One region of the Streptomyces sp. NPDC107521 genome, then DNA from elsewhere that is predicted to be linked to it. Evidence: riboswitches for the same ligand, from Rfam matches in the RefSeq annotation. Region 1 holds a riboswitch; the other holds the start of a gene.
What was found. A riboswitch is a leader RNA that binds a small molecule or an ion and turns the genes downstream of it on or off. The one in region 1 is predicted to bind cobalamin.
Positions count from the first base shown of each region.

Region 2: another riboswitch for cobalamin. It lies ahead of ACZ7LB_RS13560 (ribonucleoside-diphosphate reductase subunit alpha); the one in region 1 lies ahead of ACZ7LB_RS18020 (prenyltransferase/squalene oxidase repeat-containing protein).

Region 1 is NZ_JBVKAT010000011.1:16,177-20,877, reverse strand. Features, by position in the region: gene ACZ7LB_RS18025 (prenyltransferase/squalene oxidase repeat-containing protein) at 1-944, opposite strand, end outside; cobalamin riboswitch at 1,074-1,149, opposite strand; cobalamin riboswitch at 1,243-1,377, shown strand; gene ACZ7LB_RS18020 (prenyltransferase/squalene oxidase repeat-containing protein) at 1,546-4,344, shown strand; gene ACZ7LB_RS18015 (hypothetical protein) at 4,341-4,701, shown strand, end outside.
Region 2 is NZ_JBVKAT010000007.1:174,552-179,252, reverse strand. Features, by position in the region: gene ACZ7LB_RS13560 (ribonucleoside-diphosphate reductase subunit alpha) at 1-1,867, opposite strand, end outside; cobalamin riboswitch at 1,991-2,150, opposite strand; gene mctP (monocarboxylate uptake permease MctP) at 2,968-4,578, opposite strand; gene ACZ7LB_RS13550 (DUF3311 domain-containing protein) at 4,575-4,701, opposite strand, start outside.

The DNA of each region.
Region 1 (4,701 bases):
CCGCCCGGGTTGAACTGCTGGGCGATCAGGAAGTCCAGCGGGGTCCTGCCCATGGCGGTGAGGAAGTCACCGGTCTGCGCGTTGATGCCGCAGGCGTTCAGTCCGGAGACCGCCCAGCCGTTGGAGTTGGTGTTGACACCGAACATGGCGTTGAAGGCACCGCTGCCGGCCACCAGCTTGCTCTTGAGGAAGGCCCTGGCCCGGACGATGTCGGCGTCGGTGTTCGGCACGCCCGACACGCACAGCGCGGCCATGGCCGCACCGGTCATGTCGATGTCCGAGGTCTTGGCGAGCTCGGTGGCGCTGCCTTCCGCCTTGCCGTAGTTCCAGCCGCCGTCGTTGTGCTGGTTGGCCCGGATCCGGGTGGCCATCGCGTCGCGGAGCGCCTGCGGGACACGGAGCTGACCGGAGGGGGTCCTGGCGCCGTTGAGGGCCAGGGCGGCGAAGACGGTGCCGTTGAAGTTGCCGGACGGGCCGAAGTAGCCGGGTTCGGCGGTCTGCCAGTAGCGGTGGATGTCGGCGATCAGGTTGCGGGAGGCGGAGACCCGGGCCGGGTCGACACCGGCGGCGTAGGCGTTGAGGGCGGCCCGCTCGTAGTCGGTGACGACCGGGGACGCGGACGGCCACCCGCCGGTGGACAGGAGGTTGCGGTAGACCGTCCTCGCGTTCCTGCTCGGGTCACCGCCGGGCGTCACGTCCACGGCGGCGGTTCCGGCGGCGGCGAGCGCGCTGAACGCCCACTCGTTGGAGAGCCCCGGGCCGGCGTACGAACCGTCCGCCGCCTGAAGGGACTTGAGATAAGCGACGCCGTTGGTCTTCGAGGTGGCGATCTGGGCGGGTGTCGTGGTCGCGGCGGCCGGCGGCGCCGTCAGCGCGAGGGCGCCGACCGCGGCCACCGCGGCCAGGGCCGAGCGACGGAGGAAGGGAGAAGAGGTACGGGACAAGGCCTGCTCCTGGGACGGGGACGCCGACCGGTCCCCGTGCTGTCGCCGGGCAGCGCGGTGCGCGGGCGGAAGCAGCGGGTGTGGCCGCCGTCCGGGACGCGTGGATCGGCTTCCAGTGCTGTGCCGCCTGGGCATTCGGGCTCGGAACGGCCCCCTGCCGTTCCACACCGCTGCGCGTCAGCCCCGGATTCCCACCGGGTTCCCCCACTCGGCAGACCGGGACGGTACCCGACGGGCGTCCGGGCCGCCACAGCGGCTCAGGAGAACCGCCGCACCGGCCCGCGGCCGTCTTGACGCGATCGGTGATGCATGCTCAAATCCCGCTGATACGCCTTGAGTTCCAGGGGAAGCCGGTGAGAATCCGGCGCTGACCCGCAACCGTGGGCCCGGCAGACGCCGGGCGAGCCGGAACACCTGGAGCGTTCATCAGCAACAGACGCCGTCGCGGACTACGGCGTGGTGCGACCGGCTTCCGTACGCGGGGATTCCCCTGCCCGGGAGCCCTCACCCACGTTCACCGTCCGCGCCGGAAGGCAACGAGGGGGCCGCGGTGGGGAGCCAGCGACGACACGACGCACGGGCGGGTACGGCACCCGGGCCGGTGGCCGCGCTGGCTGTCGCCCTCCTGGTGCTGGTGGCCGCCTCCGTGACCCTCCTCACCACGACGTCCGCCGTCGCGGGGCCGGACCGGGCGGAAGCGTGCACGGCGACCCGAGGCGCGGTGGTCGCCGTCGACTTCGGGCCGTTCGGCGGTGATGTCGTGCGGGGCTGCGATCCGACGCCGAGCACCGGCTACGACCTGCTCCACGAGGGCGGGTTCGGCACCGCCGGGACCGAGCACGACGGTCCGGCGTTCATCTGCCGCATCGGCCACGGCTCCTTCAACGGCGGCACCCGGTACCCGACCCCCGCCCAGGAGGGCTGCGTCCTCACTCCGCCCGCGAACGCCTACTGGTCCTACTGGACCGCCTCACCGGGCCGCGACGACTGGTCGTACAGCCAGTACGGAGCCATGGACCGCAGGCTCAAGGACGGCGACGTGGACGCCTGGGTGTACGGCGGCACGGGCAGGCCGGACTTCAGCCCCGACGACGTCCGGCCGGGCACCGGCGGCACCCCCGGCCCCGGAACCCCGACGGGAACGCCGGGAGCGATCGACGTGGCCGCCGCGGCGGCCTGGCTCGAGAGCCGGCTGACCGACGGTGACCACGTCGTCCCCGAGGGCGGCGACACCCCCGACCACCTCCTCACCACGGAGGTGGCCTACGGACTCGCCGCGGCCGGAAGCGGCCCCGCCCTGCGCAGGGTCACCGCCTTCCTCGCCTCCCACGCGGGCGAGTACGCCTACCCGGAGGGCGCGGGCGGGGCCCCGGACGCCACCGCCGCCGCCCGCCTGGCCCTCCTCGCCTCCAGCACGGGGACGGACCCCCGCGACGTCGGCGGCCACGACCTGATCGGCGACCTGTCGGCGCATGTGTGCGCCGCGGGCCCCGAATCCGGCGAACCGACACCCGGCTGCACCGCCAGGGGCGACTTCCGCAACGCCGGATACACCGACGGGCAGGCGCTGTCGGTCCTGGCCCTGCTGCGCGCCGGAGCCACCCCGGCGGCCGGGGCCGTGCAGCGGCTCACCCAGGTCCAGTGCCGTGACGGCGGAGTCACCGGCATCCTCATCCGCCCCGGCGAGTACTGCGACGGCGACCCCGCCACCACCGCCCTCGTCGCCCTCGTCCTGCGCAGGGCGGGCGGCCACGACGACGCCGTCGCCAGGGCCCGTGCCTACCTGGCCGGGGCCCAGCGCCAGGACGGCGCCTTCCCCGGGTACACCGGCGCCACCAGCGGCTCCGTCCACGCCACGGCGTACGCGGCACAGGCCCTGCGCGTCCTCGGCGACGGGGACCGCGCCGACGCGGCCGTCGCCTGGCTCTCCCGCGAGCAGCTCGCCGACGGCGGCTTCGGCTTCGAGGAGGGCGCGACCGATCCGGCGCTCCACCCGACGCCGGCCGCCGTCCTGGCGGGAGTCCGCACCAGCCTGGTCACCCTGACCACCGAACGGACCGGTCCGACCGACCCGCCGACATCGCCGCCCCCCGCCACCCAGCCGCCGACGTCACCTCCCCCCGCCACGCGGCCGCCGACATCGCCGCCCCCGGCCACGGACCCGGCCACCCCGCCGGAGGGTGACGGTCCCGACCTCGCGAAGGGAGTCGCCTACCTCACCGGCGCCGACCTCCTGAAGCAGGGCCGGTACTACACGTCCGGCCCCGGCTCCGTCCGTGCCGACTTCGGGCTGACCATCGACGGCGCCTACGCGCTCGCCGCGACCGGACTGTCCGACGGCAGGCTGCGCGGCATCGTCGACTTCCTCGACGACCGGGGCACCGACGGCGAGGGGCGCACCCTCCACGACTGGACCGGCATCGGCACGCCCCACGTGCTGGGCGGTTCCCTGGGGAAGGCCGCGCTGCTCGCCGAGACCGTCGGCCGCGACCCGCGGCACTTCGGCGGTCAGGACCTCGTCGCGGCGCTCGGCAGGGCCGTGTGCGCCGGGCCGAGCACCGCGCCCGACCGCAGTTGCGCCGCCAAGGGCGCCTACACCTACACGCCCTCCGTCTTCGGACAGTCCCTGGCCGTCATGGCCCAGCTCCGCGCGGGCGAGACCGGAGCGGCCCGCGAACCGCTCGCCTATCTCACGGCTCTCCAGCGGGACAACGGCGCCTGGCCCAGCCTGGTACCGGCCACCGACGACTCCGACGTGGACTCCACCGCGATCGCCGCCATGGCCCTCAGCCTGGCCGGCGGCAGCGGGGCGGACCGGGCCGTGGACAGGGCGCTGGCCTGGATCGCGTCCCAGCAGCTCCCCGGCGGGGGCTTCCCCGGCGCGGCCGGGAACTCGGTCAACTCGGCCGCGCTCGCGGTGCAGGGACTCTCCCTGGACGCGTCCGCGTACACCGGGGAGATCGCCCGGGCCCGCGCCTTCCTCGCCTCCCAGCAGAACCCCGACGGCGGTTTCAACGTGGCCCGGGAAGGACAGCGCGGTTCCGACCTCCGTGCCTCCACCCAGGCGGTGAGCGGAGCCACCGGCATCTCCTTCGGCACGCTGGAACGCGATCTGACCCGTACGTCACCGCAGCCCACGCCGGGACCGGGCGACGGCGGACCGGAGATCGTCACCCCGGAGATCGTCACCCCGGGCGGCACGGGAGGCGCGGGGGCACCGGACATCGTCACCCCGGACGATCCCGGGGGCGGGTACGGCGCGTCCGGCGGCAAGGGCGCCCTCGCCTCCACGGGTGCGCAGGCCGGGCTCCTGGCCGTCCTCGCCGCCCTCATGGTGCTGGCCGGCTGGCGCTGCACGGTCCTGGCCCGCCGCAGGGCCGCGGCGGGGGGTGAGCGGTGATCCGCTCGCGCTCCGCACGGACGACGGCACGGGCGGCGGCGGCCCTCGGCCTGACCGCCGCCGCGGTCGCCGGCGGTGCGGCCCCGGCCGGAGCCGCACCGCAGCCCATGGGACGCTGCACGACCACCTCCGGCGCCGTCCTCGCGGTCGACTTCAGCGACTGGGGCGGTCCCCTCTTCCGGTCCTGCGGCACGACGCCCACGACCGGCTACGAACTGCTCAACCAGGGCGGCTGGCGCACCACCGGCACGGGACACGACGGGCCGGCGTTCATCTGCCGCATCGGCTACAGCGGTTACCGGGACGGCAGGCAGTTCCCGACCCCGGCCGAGGACGACTGCGTGCTCACCCCTCCCG
Region 2 (4,701 bases), on a different contig from region 1:
GACCGGTGGTGGCGAGGCGCTCGCGCAGGGCCGCCCAGCGCTCCGGCCACTCCGGGCGCACGCCGTAGTGGTCGGGGTGCAGCACGCCCCGGGCGGTGCGGGTGCTCTCCCAGGCCGGCAGCGGGCCCGAGCGTTCGGCGAGGTCCGCGGAGGTCTCGTAGGCGGCGAGCATGATCCGCTCGGCGATCCGGGTGGACAGGGCCTTCGCGGCGGGGGAGTCGAAGGGCAGGCGCAGCCGGAAGAAGACGTCCTGGAGGCCCATCACACCGAGGCCGACCGGGCGCCAGCGGGCATTGGAGCGGCCCGCCTGCTCGGTCGGGTAGAAGTTGATGTCGACGACCCGGTCCAGGAAGGTCACCGCCGTGCGCACGGTGGCGTCCAGCCGTTCCCAGTCCATGTCCCCGGCCGCCGTGTCGACGAATGCCCCGAGGTTGACGGAGCCCAGGTTGCAGACGGCCGTCTCCCCGTCGTCGGTGACCTCGATGATCTCCGTGCAGAGGTTGGAGGAGTGGACGACGTGGCCCGGCTCGGCGGTCTGGTTGGCGGTGCGGTTGGCGGCGTCCTTGAAGGTCATCCAGCCGTTGCCGGTCTGCGCCAGGGTGCGCATCATCCGCCCGTACAGCTCCCGCGCGGGCAGCGTCCTGCGGGCCAGCCCGGCCGCCTCGGCCGCGCGGTAGGCGGTGTCGAACTCCTCGCCCCACAGATCGGTGAGCCCGGGCACGTCGGCGGGGGAGAACAACGACCAGTCGCCGTCCGCGTCCACCCGGCGCATGAACTCGTCGGGGATCCAGTGCGCGAGGTTCAGGTTGTGGGTGCGGCGGGCGTCCTCGCCGGTGTTGTCCCGCAGCTCCAGGAACTCCTCGATGTCCGCGTGCCAGGTCTCCAGGTAGACCGCCGCGGCCCCCTTGCGCCGGCCGCCCTGGTTCACGGCGGCGACCGAGGCGTCCAGGGTCTTCAGGAACGGGACGATGCCGTTGGAGTGCCCGTTGGTGCCGCGGATCAGCGAACCCCGGGAGCGGATGCGGGAGTAGGCGATGCCGATGCCGCCGGCGTGCTTGGACAGGCGGGCGACCTGGTGGAGCCGGTCGTAGAGGGAGTCCAGCTCGTCCCTGGGGGAGTCGAGGAGGTAGCAGGACGACATCTGGGCGTGCCGGGTGCCCGAGTTGAACAGGGTGGGGGAGGAGGGCAGGTAGTCGAGGCGGCTCATCAGCCCGTAGAGCGCGTCCACCTCGTCCAGGACCCGGGTGCCGGTCGCCGCGTCCGGCGCCGTGTCGTCCGCGAGGCCGGCGGCGACGCGCAGCAGGAAGTGCTGGGGCGTCTCGACGACCTTGCGGGTGACCGGGTGGCGCAGCAGGTAGCGGCTGTGCAGGGTGCGCAGGCCGAAGTAGCCGAAGCGGTCGTCGGCGTCCGGGTCGATCAGCGCGTCCAGGTGCTCCGCGTGCCGACGGACGAACGCGGCGGTCCGGTCGCCGATCAGGCCCTCGCGGTGCCCGGTGGCGACGGACTCGGTGAACCGGGTGACGCCCTGGGAGGCGGCCTCGGCGCGGATGCCGATGGTCAGCAGCCGGGCGGCCAGCCGGGAGTAGACGGGGTCCTCCGAGATCAGCCCCGCCGCGGTCTCGGTGGCCAGCTCGCGCAGCTCGGCCTCGTCGGCGTGGGCGGACCGGCCGCGCAGCGCGGCGGCGGCGACCCGGCCGGGGTCGGCGTCGGGGAGGTCGGCGGTCAGCCCGGTCAGGGTGCGCAGCAGCGCGGTACCGGGACCGTCGGTTCCCGCGGACGCGGGGGCGGCCGCCACCGGGGCGGTCGTCACCGTGGCTGGAGCCGTCACCCGGATCGCTGAGGCCGGATCGGCTGGCGCGGTGGTCACGTGGAGCACTCCCTCGCTCGGCACGGGGCCATGCGGGGGGCAGGGGCAGCTCACGAGCGCACGGGGCGGTCGAGTCCACCGACCCACTCCGCGAGGCCCGGACGTCATGGCACCCGGCCGGGACGGCAGGGCGCACTGCCGGCAGGTCCTCGGACTGACAAGCGTGCGGAAACGCGCGAGTACACCGTTGCGGGACAGTTCCGGATTCGCACCGGATTCCCCTGCGACGACAGCGAGCATGAGCATACATCTTGTGCCGGGGAGCGGAAGCACCCCCAGATGTAGTGTCGTGCTCGGCGGGAGAGGCGGGCCGGGACGGGCCCTCGGGGGCCTCGCGGGGCATCTCGCGGGGCGCCGTGACGGCCCGGCGGGGGCCTCGTGGCGGCCCCGCGACGGCGGGGCCGGAGCCCGCTCGGCGGTCCGGCGCGGTGCTTCGGCGGAGGTGCGGTGCCGCTCAGGAGGGCCGGGTTCCCCCGGTGCCGTGACCCTGCCGCGCAAGGGGCGGAGTCCCCCCGCACGGTACCGCGCCCGCCGGGGCGCGGGACGGTGACCCCGGACACGGGGGCCGGGTCCGGGGCGGGGCCGGAGGGTCGGCGGGGTGGTGCCGGGACCCCGAGGGCGCCGGAGCGCGGTGGCGAGGGGTGACGGGGGCAGGGGGCCCGGCGGTGCCGCGGGTGACTCGGTGCCGTGGTGGCGCCCGTGATGTCGGACACGTTCGCCGGCCCCGTGACCCCGGACACATCCGCCGAGCCCCTGCGGACGCGTCCGCCGCGCCGGACGGTGAGGTGCCTCCTCGGTGTGCGGCGCCGGTCGCGGAGGACGCGGTGCGCGACGGCTTCCGCGGCCGTGCGTCCGACGCCGTCCACGCCCGACGCATCCGGTACGGGCGCCCCCTCCCGCCCCGCCGTGTCCGAAGGGCGCGGCGACGGACCGCCGGCTCGCTCCGACGCCCCGTCAATGCCGTTGCGCCGCGACACCGCGACACCGCTGGGCGCCGCGGCCCGCGGCCCACAGGTGCGGGGGGTGCCGGGTGCGGGGGTGCGGGGGTGCGGGACGGGGCGCGAGCGATGGCCCGCGCCCCGTCCCTCGCCCCGTCCCTCTCAGCGCGCGCTGTCCGCCGTGGCCGGCGGCGTCTCCACCGCGACGCCCGGGTCGCCCGCGTCCGCCGTGTAGTCGCCCGGCCGGGTCTCGTCGACGCCGTCGGGTGCCTTCACGGCCCGCAGGACGACGGTGAGGACCACCGTCACCGCGACGTTGAGCACGAAGGCCGTGAGACCGAGGTAGCCGATCTCCCCGATGCCCGGGATCTCCTTGGCCGAGCCGCCGAAGTGCTTCTGGGTCGGCGAGGCCACCCCGTACGCGGCGACCGTGCCGTAGGCCATGCCGACCGCCCAGCCGCCGAGCAGCGCCCAGCGGTGGAACCAGCGGGTGAACAGGCCGCCCACCAGCGCCGGGAAGGTCTGCAGGATCCAGATGCCGCCGAGGAGCTGGAAGTTGATCGCGACGGTCTTGTCCATGCCGAGGACGAAGACCAGCGCGCCCACCTTGACCAGCAGCGACACCAGCTTGGAGACGCGGGTCTCCTCCCGGGGCGTGGCGTCCGGCCTGATGAAGTCCTTGTAGATGTTGCGGGTGAACAGGTTCGCCGCCGCGATGGACATGATCGCCGCCGGGACCAGCGCGCCGATGCCGATGGCGGCGAAGGCCACGCCCGCGAACCAGTCGGGGAACATCGTCTCGAAGAGCTGGGGGATGGCGAGCTGCCCGTTCTTCACCTTGATCCCGGCCGCGACGGCCATGAAGCCGAGCAGCCCCAGCAGGCCCAGCATCAGCGAGTAGAGCGGCAGGATCGTGGTGTTGCGCCGGATCACCTCGCGGCTGCGGGAGGAGAGCGTCGCGGTGATCGAGTGCGGGTACATGAACAGCGCGAGCGCCGAGCCCAGCGCCAGCGTGGCGTACGTCCACTGGCTCGTGCCGCCCGGCACCAGCCCGCCCGAGCCCGCCGCGGTGAACTTGTCGTTCGCGGCGGAGAAGATCTCGTCGAACCCGCCGAGCCTGATCGGGATGTAGATGATCGCCACCGCGATGACGAGGTAGATCAGCGTGTCCTTGACGAAGGCGATCAGCGCGGGCGCGCGCAGCCCCGACGAGTAGGTGTAGGCCGCCAGCACGCCGAAGGCGAGCAGCAGCGGCAGGTCCTTGACGAACCAGTGGGTGTTCTCGCCGCCGCCGACGCCCATCACGTCCAGGACGGCCTGGATGCCGACGAGCTGGAGCGCGATGTACGGCATGGTGGCGAGGATGCCGGTGACGGCGACCGCCAGCGACAGCCCCTTCGAGCCGAACCGGCCGCGCACGAAGTCGGAGGTGGTGACGTAGCCGTGCCGGTGGGAGACGGACCACAGCCGCGGCAGGAAGGTGAAGATCAGCGGGTACACCAGGATCGTGTACGGCACCGCGAAGAAGCCGGAGGCGCCCGCCGCGTAGATCGCCGCCGGGACGGCGACGAAGGTGTAGGCGGTGTACAGGTCGCCGCCCAGCAGGAACCAGGTGACCCAGGTGCCGAACGAACGGCCGCCCAGGCCCCATTCGTCGAGGCTGTGCTCGTTGTCGGCCCGGCGCCAGCGGGCGGCCAGGAAGCCGAGGACGGTGACGAGCGCGAAGAAGAGGATGAAGACGGCGAGCGCGACGCCGTTGACCCCGTCGTTCACCGGGCACCGCCTTCCCGGCGGGCGCGCTGGTCACGCTGCCAGAGCCGGTACGCGGTCATCGTGAGGGCGGTGGAGACGAGCACCCAGGCCATCTGGTACCAGTAGAAGAACGGGATGCCCCAT